3 regions of the Moraxella sp. K1664 genome follow, and region 3 is predicted to be linked to each of the others. Evidence: predicted binding sites of a transcription regulator. Region 3 holds the regulator's gene; each other region holds the start of a gene.
What was found. Region 3 encodes PhoB, which activates phosphate uptake and scavenging genes when phosphate is short. Its sites were predicted from a motif close to TGTCATNAANCTGTCATAA; they were not measured.
Positions count from the first base shown of each region.

Region 1: a site for PhoB is predicted at 1,964-1,982, ahead of AAHK14_RS07935 (porin). Genes of this name have one in related genera too.
Region 2: a site for PhoB is predicted at 2,130-2,148, ahead of AAHK14_RS09495 (inorganic phosphate transporter). Genes of this name have one in related genera too.

Region 1 is NZ_CP155576.1:1,565,505-1,569,783, forward strand. Features, by position in the region: gene trxB (thioredoxin-disulfide reductase) at 1-452, opposite strand, end outside; gene AAHK14_RS07930 (tRNA-(ms[2]io[6]A)-hydroxylase) at 783-1,451, opposite strand; gene AAHK14_RS07935 (porin) at 2,100-3,101, shown strand; gene AAHK14_RS07940 (pteridine reductase) at 3,181-3,951, opposite strand; gene AAHK14_RS07945 (tRNA nucleotidyltransferase) at 3,948-4,279, opposite strand, start outside.
Region 2 is NZ_CP155576.1:1,901,216-1,905,494, reverse strand. Features, by position in the region: gene AAHK14_RS09500 (hypothetical protein) at 135-290, opposite strand; gene AAHK14_RS09495 (inorganic phosphate transporter) at 388-1,977, opposite strand; gene AAHK14_RS09490 (Na/Pi symporter) at 2,219-4,036, opposite strand; gene mrcB (penicillin-binding protein 1B) at 4,166-4,279, opposite strand, start outside.
Region 3 is NZ_CP155576.1:528,728-533,006, reverse strand. Features, by position in the region: gene AAHK14_RS02865 (hypothetical protein) at 1-102, opposite strand, end outside; gene AAHK14_RS02860 (IS110 family transposase) at 173-1,201, opposite strand; gene phoU (phosphate signaling complex protein PhoU) at 1,428-2,099, shown strand; gene phoB (phosphate regulon transcriptional regulator PhoB) at 2,209-2,889, shown strand; gene AAHK14_RS02845 (ATP-binding protein) at 2,944-4,176, shown strand.

The DNA.
Region 1 (4,279 bases), 1.0 Mb from region 3:
CCGATGACGACCACTTTTTGGTTTTTATAAAAAAAGCCGTCGCAGGTGGCACACGCTGACACGCCACGCCCCATAAATGCCGTCTCACTGTCAAGCCCTAGATATTGGGCGGTTGCCCCTGTGGCGATGATAAGGGCATCACAGGTATAAGTGCCGTTGTCGCCTGTTAGAGTAAAGGGGCGGTTTTGTAGGTCGGTGGTGTGGATATGGTCATAGATGAGCTGTGTCCCAAAACGCTCGGCGTGCTCTTTCATGTTATCCATGAGTTCGCCCCCCGTCAAACCTTCTTTTCCGCCCGTCCAGTTGTCAATCTCGGTGGTGGTGGTCAGCTGTCCGCCCACTTGTAGCCCTGTGATGATGACGGGATTTAAGTTAGCACGGGCAGCGTACACCGCAGCTGAATAACCAGCAGGGCCCGAGCCTAGAATGATGAGTTTGTGATGAGTAGCCATAATACTTCCAAATATAAGATGATAAAATAAAACCCCATTCTCAACTTTGTATAAGTGATGGATTTATTAAGGGTGAATTGCAATTCGCCCCTACAAACAAAAAATAATTATTGAAAAATCAATAAGTTACTATTTTAATTTAAGTTAAGAATGAAGTAAAATAAATTATGTTTAACTTTTAACCATCAATCAATTAAAGTTAAAACTAAGGCAAAAGCCAAAGAATAAAGCCATAATATGCGTCTGCCTGCCCAAATTGCAAGCATCATTCACGCTAAAATTTAAAATCCGATGATTGATAAATGCGATGATGACGTGCTTGGATAAATTTTAAACAAAGTCAGGCACGCCACTATGAAAGCGTAACTCCCCATCAGGGCTGTCTATCAGCTCGGCTTCCACCGCTCGGAAAAACGCCACTCGCTCATCTATCGGTTCATCTGACACCGACTGGGCGAGGGCAAGGTAGTCTTCATAATGACGACTTTCGGATTTAAGCAGGTATTTATAATACTTTGATAGCTTTTCATCATTGATGACATCCGCCAATGCTGAGAATCGTTCACATGAGCGAGCCTCGATGAACGCCCCGATAATCAACACGTCTATCATGCCCGCAGGCTCCCACGTGCGTTTGTGCTTTAATAGTCCCTTGGCGTATCGCCCTGCAGGCAGGTGCGACCATGCAATGCCACGCTCTTTCATGAGTTCTAGCACTTGCTCATAGTGAAGCATCTCTTCACGCACCAGCTGGGCAAGTTTTTCTTGCAAATCCCTGTGAAACTCATAACGAAAAATCAAATTCATCGCCGTCCCTGCCGCCTTTTTCTCGCAGTTGGCGTGGTCTTGCATGAGCAGGGGGAGATTATCTTTGGCGACGGCAAGCCATTTATCGCTGGTTTTTGCCCCCAAAAACGCATGAATGTGGCTAATGTCGGTTTTGGCTTTGGCACGGCTTGCGATGGCGTGCAGGCCATCTTCGGGCAGTATGTCGGTCATGGCATCTTAATAAATCAAAAAGCAGTGGCTATTTTATCATGATTTTATCAAGCTGGCGATAATATGATGTGGGGATTTTTACCCAAAAAAACAGCGATTTGATAATATTGATATTATTTATTGGCATCATCTGTTTGGCGGTCTACTCAGTCATTTTGCCGTATAAATTGTTTATTTTTTATACTTATCTCATGTTTATCTCACGCCTAAAATGATGACGAAATACAGTCATCCAAAAGAAGTCGGTTAAATTTATAAGTATAATTAAAAATCACTCTCAATGTTTACAAAATTTTTGGAAAACAGAAACATTTTAAGTTATTGATAAATATATATATTTTGAAAAAATATAAAAAAAGTGTGAATTTTTGTGATAAAAAGTGTTGCAAAATATGACAAAATTGGTATTCTATACACACGGTATGGGATTGATGACCGTTTTTGTCTATTGTGTTAAACTTATGCAGGATTTGATACATGATTATCAAAAAATGTAAAAGTTGTCATGAGTATGTCATAAAACTGTGATGAAATACCCATATTGGCAATAACTTAAAACCGTGATAAGTCGTGAAGTGATTGACAGCTTATCACACTGGGTGCAAGCGTACAGCAGCCCCATCACTAAAAATGTCAGTGGAGAAACCCATGAAAAAACTACTTTTAGCGTCAGCTGTTGCTGCTCTGTCTATCACAGCTGCTAATGCTGCCCCACAAGTTTACGGTAAAGCGTTTTTAACTCTTGATGTGCAAGATGGCAACAGTAATAGTGCATCACAAGACTCTCGCACCCAACTAAACTCTAATGCATCACGCATTGGTTTTAAAGGTTCAGAAGCCCTAACAGCAAATACTGACCTTGTTTATCAACTAGAATACCGTGTTGAAGTTGATGATGATACTCGTACCTTCGAAGCTCGTGATAGCTATCTAGGTCTGTCTAACAAGCAATATGGCACCCTACTTGCTGGTCGCCTAACAGCGATTGATGGCATGGTTGACTATGCTACTGTTGCCCAAGGTGGCGTGATTGGTGGCGACAACGTATTGGCATCATTTGATGCCCCACGTGCTAACAACGCTTTTGCTTATGTATCACCTAACTATAATGGTGTTAATTTCTTAGGCATGTATGTTCTTGACGAAAATGACTCTCAAGATAGTCTAGCTCGTGATGCATGGGGTGTGGGTGCTCAGTTTGAGCCTGAAAATACTCCATATCGTGCGGGTGCTACCTATATCCAATCAGGTAAGACAAAAGCTATTCGTGTAAGTGGTGCTTATGACCTAAGTCCTGCTACTACTGTAGCTGCCTTATACCAGAATACTCAATATAGCACTCTACATCAAGATGTTTTAGAAACTGGTTCTGAGAAAGAAAATGCATTTACTGTGTCTGCTGAACATAAGTTGGTTCAAACTCCATGGACTGCTTACGGTCAGCTAGATTTTGTTGATAATGCAGAAGGTTTTAAAGATGCTGAGGTTTTCCGTACTGTTGTTGGTAGCAAGTATGCCTTTAACCAAGCAACTACTGGTCATCTGTATGGTGCTTACCAACGTTCTGAAAATGTAAACCTAAGAGCAGATGCTGACGGTAATAAAGCTAACGCCTATGGCATTGGTGCAGGTCTAGAATACAAATTCTAATTTGTATCACACTCTTACAAAAACCCGCCTTATGGTGGGTTTTTGCTGTTTTAGGTTTTTCATTTGCTAGCCGCTTTTTTTATCCACCCCTTAACGTCAAGCTTCGCCCACCGTCCACCGCCAAAATCTGCCCTGTGATATAAGGAGCAGTTGCCAAAAACAGCACCGCTTGGGCGATGTCATTAGGCGTACCGATTTTTTGTAAGGGAACGGAACTCACAAGTTTGTCTTTGGTGGTGTCGTTTAATTCGTTATTTTTATTATCTTCTGGAAAAATGTTCACACCAGGGGAGACGCCATTGACCCGCACACTCGGGGCAAGCTCCAATGCCAAGGACTGCACCATGCCCAGATGTGCCGATTTTGCCATGTTATAAATGGGATAACCGACAAAGGGCTTATCTCGTGCGTGAATGTCAAGTAGGCTAATGATTGCCCCATGATTTGTGATAAGCTCATCTTTAAAAGCATGGCTTAAAAATAACGGAGCTTTGGCATTGGTCAAAAACAAATCGTCCCAGTCCGTTTGCCATTTAGCAAAATCATCATTCATATCACTGGGATAAAAACTTGACGCATTATGCACCAAAACATCAATCCGCCCAAATAAAGCTAAGGCATGATTTTTAAAATCCGTTAATGTATGTTTATCATTGATGGTATTTAAATCCGCTTGAATGATTTTGGCACTATTATCACAAATGGCATTTAATTCATCTGCCAAATATTGAGCGTCCGTTTGGCTGTGATGATAATGGATAATAACGTTAAAGCCGTTACTGTGAAAGGCTTGGACGATTGCCTTGCCAATGCGTTTTGCTCCGCCTGTGATGAGGGCGACTTTTTTCATAAAATTGCCTTTTTTAAAAATTCGCTTAATGTTAATAATCTTAGCCGTGTCAGCTCATTGCCAATTTGCTTGCCTTTTAATGTTTTATCAATATTGTTAATCGTTACCGATTGATACAGACTAATGGCGTGATGAAAAAATTCACGATTGATTGTTTTGTCGTTTATGATTTCTACCGTATCAATTAAATCAAATAATACCGTTTTATCTTTTTGGGCTTTGGTGCTTTCTATTAAAGTTAATAATTTATCGGCAGGGATATTTTGATAATCGGTTAATTCATTAAAATGCGTGATAAATAATTGAGCAAATTGCGTGATGACTTTGG
Region 2 (4,279 bases), 1.4 Mb from region 3:
TAAATCATTTTTTGAATCTGACTAAGTGATAAGTTTGTCAAAACAAATGCCATTGTCATCGGCGGTTTTTATCTAGGACGTGCCTGCCATTGATAACATTTTTATAAAATAAGATGAAAATTTAACGCTTTTATCTATTTTGCATGAAAAATCTCACCATCCTTAAAGCTAGGCAAATCCGTCACGCCCCCTGTATAGGCATTATCCACCACTTCTAGGCGTGTTGCCAACGCATGTCTAGCAAACTTGATATTTGTCACAGGCTTGTAGGGGCTATATCCAAACATCATTGCATTTGTGGTAATTTTAAAGTTCCTTGGGGATAACAGCCTTTAAATTTTTGCCAACAAAAAAGAGCGGTAAATCCGCTCTTTTTTAATTTTATCATCAGCCAAATATCGCTGACAATGCCACAAACGCCACCGCACTAATCGCCCCCGCCGCAGGGAGCGTGATGATCCACGCAAGCCCGATGGGTTTCATGAGTTTCCAGTTGGTGTTTTTATTGACAAGTCCAATGCCAAGCACCGCCCCGACAAGGATATGCGTACTGGATACAGGAATACCAAGGCTTGACGCCCCCATGACCACCGCCGCCGCCGCAAGCTCGGCAGAAAATCCTGACGCTGGGTGCATTTCGGTCAAATTTGTCCCAACAGTTTGGATAACTTCTTTGCCAATAAACCAAAGCCCCACGATAAGCGACACACCAAAGGTAACCAGTACAGGAGCAGGCACGGTGGCTTTGGCGGCAATGGCGTTTTCACGGATAACGTCCATAATCGCCACAAAAGGTCCAACGGCATTGGCAATGTCGTTTGAACCGTGTGAGAAAGCAAAGGCACAAGCGGTAAACACCTGCATCCAGCTAAACATGATAAAGGTCGCTTTCCCCAAATCCTCTTTGTGCTTACCACGAATGGTCTTGGTATAGATAAAGGCGGTCAGCCACACCATCGCCCCAATCATGCCCATGACAAGGGCAGAATGCAAGGTGGATAGGTTTAGCCCTGTGTTTTTTAACCCCTTAAACACCACCATCGCTGTCATCACGACCGCACCCAAAGCAGCGATAAGTGGCACCCATGTTTTGAGTGCTTTTAGGGTGTCTAGGTTTTCACGCTTGTGTTCAATGGCGTGCAACTCTTTATAATAGCCTGTTTCTAGCTCATCGGCACTGTCCACTTCTTTATAAATCTCTTGGTCACGCAGTAAGGCGGTGGTGTAGTCCAGTTTATTCTCTTCTGGTAGGTTTTCAAAATGTTCTTTTTGGCGGGCTTTTAGGGCTTTTTTCTCCGCTTTTAGCTCTTTGACCTTGATTTCCATGTGGTCGTTGTACGCCAAAATGTTCTTTTTAACCAGCCCATAAATAACATAGGACAACGCCCCGCCTAGTACAGGGGAGAGCACCCAAGAGATGGCAATCTCGCCGATTTTTGACCATTTAACAGTGGATAAAGCAAGCTCAGACCCACCCAGATTCACGCCAAGCACGATAGACGACCCCACGATACCCCCGATGATGGCATGTGTGGTGGAGACAGGCAGACCCCGCTTGGTGGCAAACAGTAGCCAAAACGCCGCCGCGATGAGTGCTGAGAGCATAAGATAAATAAACTGATTGGGCGACACCCCCAAATCGGAGATGTCCACGATACCACTGCGTATCGTGTCAGTCACGGCAGCCCCTGCCAAGACCGCCCCAGAGACTTCAAAAATCGCCGCCACGGCTAGGGCTTGGGTAACACTGAGCGTCCCTGCTCCGACTGACGTACCAAAGGAGTTGGCGACATCGTTACCACCGATGTTAAACGCCATAAAAATCCCAAAAAATGATGCCACCAAAAACAGCACAACTTGCTGATGATTGGTATAATCAAGTCCCCACATCACAAAATAGACACTAATACCTAACATCAATAAGGCAAAAAAGACATTCGCCGCCATGGGCGTGGACTGCTTTGCTGAATTTACCATAAAATCCGCCAAGGGTTGGTTAAATTAAAAGAATATGACAATAAAAAAGCCCTACCCATTCAATCCTTAAATGGGCAACGCCACTACTATTTAATCTGAATCGTCATGGATAACATGGTTGTATCCAAAAATCGTTGCATTATAAAAGTCAAATATGACAGTTATATGACAATTTTAACACATTTCATAAGTTTTGGGAAAATGTATCAAAATGTTATGATTGTTTGCTTTTTTGACAGCATTAACGTGCCTGACAACAAAACATCTCGCCTGCCCCCATCAGAAGTTCTAGCACACCATCTTCAATGCGTTTGACATAGCTAATATCATTCATGAGCGATGATGCCTGTTCGCCATCAAGTACGCCATCTCGCAGGCGGTCAAATACCTGCCCACGCATTTCATCAAGCCCATCAGCATGGCGAATGAGCGTGTCTATGTGCATGACCCATTTTTGTGAACCCAGCTTCATCTCCCCCGCCTTGGCAAGGGCTTGTAGTGAGACAAACAAATGCTCTCTAAGATAGCGGTATTCTTGACCGATGTCATTGATGTCGCCATCTTTTTTGTCATTCTTTACATCAACCGCCAAAAACTTTGCCATATTCTTTTGCAAATGCTTGGCATCTTTAACCATACCCAGTAGTGTAAACGCCACCAGGTGAATGGCAGTCAGCTCATCTTGGCGGGTGTCGGTCTCATCCACGTCCATTTTACTAACAAAGTCCAAAATCTCACTGTATAAAGGCTTAATCTGCCACTCGTACAAAGTCTGCACATTCGGTTCAAAAGGCGGTGTGGGGGCAGTGGGCGACTCGTCTTTTTTGTAAATATCATCGCTTGGCACAAAGACAGCGTGCGACATCACTTCCATACTAAGGCTTGCCAAATGGCGAATCTCTTGGGATACCGCTCGCAGGGCAATATCTGCCGACATCAAGGCATTGGGGTCAAGATGGCGTGGCATGACTGCCTGTGAGCCATCGGGCAGAAGTTTGGTGTTGGCTTTGTCGGGCAGGATTTTGGTTAAAGCATTGGCAAGATTGCCCTGCCACCGCCAAAACACCGCAATGCCAAACACGTTAAAGAGCGTATGAAATAAGGCAAGCTGTATCAAAGGCGGAAAATTGGCAAGCTCGGCAATGGTGTCCACTATCGTGGTCATCGGCATCCAAAGCACAAAGGTCAAAAGAGCCGTTACCCCATTAAAAATCAGGTGTGCCAACGCAAGGCGTTGTCCTGCTCGCTCACTACTTATCATGCCCATGATGGCAGTTGTGGCAGATGAGCCTAAGTTTGAACCAACCGCAATGGCAAAGGCTTGGGGAATGGTGATTTGTGTACTGGCAAGGGCGGTCAAGGTCAAAATCAGCGTGGCATGGGACGACTGCAACACACACGTCAATAAAAACCCAATCCCTGCAAAGGTCAGCACTTCTAAGGTTGGGCTAAAATTCAAAGACGCAAAATCAAGCTGTCCGCCAAACGCCCCAAAGCCTGATTTGATGGCATCAATGCCCATAAAAATAAGTGCCACCCCCACCAATATCCGCCCTACCGCCTTGGGCTGACCACCAAAAAACCCAAGCAAAATCCCAAAGACAAGCATGGGAATGGCAACAGGCGATAAGCTTACACTCTGCCCTGCCAAGGCAAGTAGCCAAATGCCTGTCGTTGCCCCAAGGTTGGTACCAAAAATGATGGCAATACCGCCAGCAAGCGTAATCATGCCCGTCCCCAAAAAGGCGATGGTCAAAAGCGATACAAGCGTACTGGACTGCAAAATAAAGGTCGAACCCACCCCAAACAAAAAACCCTTGGCGGGTGTGGCGGTGCTTTTTGTCATCAAGCGTTCAAGTGTCCCGCCTGCCGTGCTGTGTAAGCCCTCTTCGATACATTGCATACCAAACAAAAACAAGGCAAGCCCATAGCACAGATGTAGCCAAGCCGAGCTGTACCAAAAGGACAAACCAAGCCCCACGGCAAAGACGACAAGCATGAGATGATGTAGGTAGTTTTTGCGTTTCATGATGGACACTTCATGATTGGTATGTGGCATGAACAAAAACCACGACAATCCTATTTTACAGTTTTGTCATGGCTTTGTTATAGTTTTGTCACTATTTTGTCATAAATCAATGATAGCAGTATTGATTTGATTTTGCAAATGGTTTTTAATGGCTATACATCAAAAACTCTCTTCTGCTTCCACTTCCGCTTCCACATCACCATAGACCACATCTTCTGCGGTCTCATCAGCCACCTCACCATAGACCACTTCGCCATCATCAATGACCTCTTC
Region 3 (4,279 bases):
TTTTAAAAAAGACAATAGACTTTCTGCAAAACCCTGAATTAAAGAAAACCGTTCGTGGTGAGCTATGCCTGCCCATAACGGTTTTCCGCCACCCGCAGGCATGGCTCAGATACCATGATACCCCACCTAAGTCAATGGTTTTTTAAGTATCTGGTATCTAGTATCTTACAAACTAACTTAAAGATACTTGTTGCTCAAAGGATGTTTGGGTTTTGATAACACCAAAACAGATATGTACCAATTTACGCATACAAGCACATAAGGCTTGCATTTTGGTTTTACCGTTTTGTTGTAATCGTTCATAAAATGCCTTAATGGTGCTATTATAACGAATGGCACTCATTGCAGACATATACAGCTTAGCACGCAAAGAGACTTGCCCTTGTTTGGACAGTTTGGTTGCTCCCTTAAAGACACCTGACTGTCTTTGTTTGGGTATTAAGCCTAAAAACGAAGCCATCTGTGAGGCTTTTTTAAATTGTTTGGTATGTATTAAGCATACCACTTCTTTGGCAATAACAGAACCAATGCCGTCAATGGTTTCAAGTAAGGTTTTGTCTTGCTTTAAACTTGGTTGTTTGTCAACAAAGTCATCAATGTCTTTGGTGAGTTTGGCAATTTCCTCTTGAAGGACACTGATGACTGTTTGCATGGATGCTTTAACCAAATCGGGCAGATTGGGTGATAAGAGCAACTCTTGTCGGTTTTGCTCTCGTTGCAAATCTTCTTTGAGTGCTTCTAAGCGAGCCAATAGAGCTTTTAGCTGTTTGGCTTCAATGCTAGGTGCTACCCAAACCTCAGGCTTGTGGCTATAACCATACCTTGATAAAATAATGCTGTCTTTTTTATCAGTTTTATGGATTACCCCCAAACTGTCTGCAAATTTGCGGACATAGTTAGGATTGACAATGCTTTGCTTGATATTATTATCATCAAGAAACTCACTTAGGTGTTCATGATAAACCCCTGTTGCTTCTAGGATGATGTGTAGCTCATCAAGATGATTGCTGACATTGGTTTTTAACCAAGCAAGCAGTAAATCAAAGCCTGCTTTGTTGTTGTTAAAAACCTTGGTTTTTACTTTATTTGTGCTTGGGTTTATAAATGCAACATCAAACTTTGCTTTGCTGATGTCTATGCCAATATAGTGTATCATCTGTCTCTTGCCTTGTTTATGCAGTGTCTGTTTTAATAAACGCACTTAGATACCATTCAGAGTTAAGATGACAAGCAAAGGACACCATCTGAGCACCAGTGTTAAGACACTAAGGGCGAACCCGTGTTCTCTTTGCTTGTATAACCCAACAACATTCTAGCAGATAATCTAGGTTTGGTGTTGGGTTGATACAAGGGCGAACGGAAAACTGGTTTTTTAGGAAGTTTAATTGACAATTTTAATAATTTTTAATTAAAATTTGGAAAAAATAATGGAAAAACACACTTCAAAATCCTACGACCACGAATTAACCGTTGCCAAAGAATTGCTCCTAACGATGGGCAATTTGGCAATCAGTAATGTCGGTAAAGCCATCAAAGCCCTATCCGATGGCGACAAAGAGCTGGCACGGGCGGTCATTGAGTCAGACAAGACAATCAATGACTATGAAAGACAGCTTGATGACAAAGTGGTCAAACTTGTCGCCATGCGTCAGCCCACGGCGGTGGATTTGCGGTATATCATGAGCATGAGTAAGGCGGTGATTGACCTTGAACGGATTGGCGATGAAGCAGTAAAAATCGCTCGCATTGCCCTATATGACACGCCCATTCATGCCAATGTCCACACCCTTGCCGACAATGTGCGTATGATGACGCTGGACGCTTTGGAAGCCTTTAATAATCACGACAGTCGTTTTGCCTTTGATGTCATGCAGATGGACGAGCTTGTTGATAGCGAGTATGGCGAACTGTTGGTGGCATTACAGGACAAAGATGAGATAAAGTCGTCCGAGATTATGCACACGCTGTGGGTATTGCGAGCGTTGGAGCGGGTGGGCGACCATGCCCGTAACGTGGCGGAGCTTGTCATCTATACCAGTAGCGGTACGGACATTCGCCATAGCGAGATGAGTGTGGTGCGTGATGTTGTGGGGGAGTAGGGTGGTTGCAAATAGTTACCCACTTTTGTGATGTTTTGTGTTATTGTTATAGTATTGTTATTTTTTGGCAATGCCCTATATGGGCTGTTGTGTGAATTAAGGATAACCCATGCCTACCATTTTAATCGTTGAAGACGAACCTGCCATTAACGAGCTGATTGCCACGACGTTACAGATGGCGGATTTTGAGACGGTGTCGGCGTATGATGTCAAGACGGCTCATCGTCAGATTGTGGACGCTCGCCCTGATTTGATGATATTGGATTGGATGTTGCCCCAAGGCACATCGGGGGTGGATTTTTGTCGCTTGCTCAAAAAAGACAGCAGTACCGATGACATTCCTATCATCATGCTGACCGCCAAAGGCGAAGAAGACAATAAAGTACTGGGGCTGGACGCTGGGGCGGATGATTATATGACCAAGCCATTTAGCACCAAGGAGCTGGTTAGCCGTGTCAAGGCGGTGTTACGCCGTAGCATGCCAACTGATAAAGTGCTGAGCGTGGGCGAGCTGTGCCTTGATGACAAAAGTCAGCGTGTCTCGGTCGCTGAGTCGCCTGTGGCGGTCAGTAGCACCGAGTATAAGCTGTTAAAATTTTTCATGACCCACCCTGAGCGAGTGTACAGTCGCAGTCAGATATTAGACCATGTGTGGGGTGGTAATGTGTACATTGATGAGCGTACCATTGATGTGCATATTCGCCGTTTGCGTAAAGTGCTTGCCCCGCATGGCGTGGATGGGCTGATTCAGACGGTGCGTGGGACGGGTTATCGGTTTTCTAATCAATGATTAATAAAAATATTTTAAAAATCAAAATGATATAACAAAAGCAAGGCAAGTTTCATGTTGGACGATAAAGGGCTTGATAAGAAGGGGCTTGATAAGACAGACACGACGGCAGATGTTGTCGGTCGGTCATCGGCTATCAATGCAAAGGCTGTCAATGCAAAGTTAGACACAGCCCCTGATTTATCCGATGATTTTTATCAGATATTAGAATCATCCGATGACATGCTGATGATATTAGATGAACACGAACGCATAGTGTGGCATAACTCATCGGCACTGTTTATCTTGACCGCTTATGTGGATAAGCCGATTATCGGTGCTAAGGTGTCATCGCTGATTTTAAATCATGAATTTTTGGAAAAATTCCCTGACATTTTTCATGCCATTTATCAATCTGCCAAATCGGCTAATCCAACCAACCAACCCAACCCAACCAATACCGCCAAATCCACCAAACAAGCCTTTGAGTTTTTTGGGCAGATTTACCGTGGCGAGATTTATAAGGTTACACTCGCTAGGATTAATAACGCCCATAACCACGTGCTTTTGACCGTCGCCAATCACACCTACATTCATCATCTAGAACAAATGAGAACCGACTTCGTGGGTAACGTGTCGCACGAAATGCGAACGCCTTTGACGGTGCTGATGGGTTATATTGAGACATTCTCAAACGCCCCGAGCCTAGAACCCAAATGGCAACGGGGCTTTGCCTTGATGAGCGAGCAAGCACGGCGGATGAACAACTTAGTCAATGACCTGCTCATGTTGTCACGACTAGAACATGATGACAGCGAGCAACAAGTGGCGGTGGACATGCCCCGATTGCTCATGCAGGTCTTTGATGACGCCCGTGCGACCAACAAAGAGTTCGGGCATTTGCTAGACATACACCTAGACACCGAGCGTCATGTGCTGGGCATTGAGAAATATTTATACAGTGCCATTTTAAATCTTGTCATCAACGCCATGAAATACACGCCCACGGACAGCACCGAGACAGGCAGGCAGGGCGAGATTAGCATTTTGTGGGAAGAGACGTCAGATGGCGGACTGCTAAGCATTGCTGATAATGGCATTGGCATTGAAGAGACGCATTTGGCACGCCTGACCGAGCGGTTTTATCGGGTTGATAGTGGGCGTTCTCGTGCCACGGGTGGGACGGGGCTTGGGCTTGCCATTGTCAAGCATGTCCTGCACAAACATGGGGCAAGTCTGCACATCGATTCGGTGTTGGGTCAAGGTTCTACCTTTAAAATCCTATTTCCCAAAGAGCGATTGGTTTGATGATTTTAAAATTGGGCGTGACCATGATTTAGGGTTTTTTAAAAATATGTTAAAAGTGTATTAAAAATGGGTGTGCAGATATTGATAACACCAAATTTTAAAA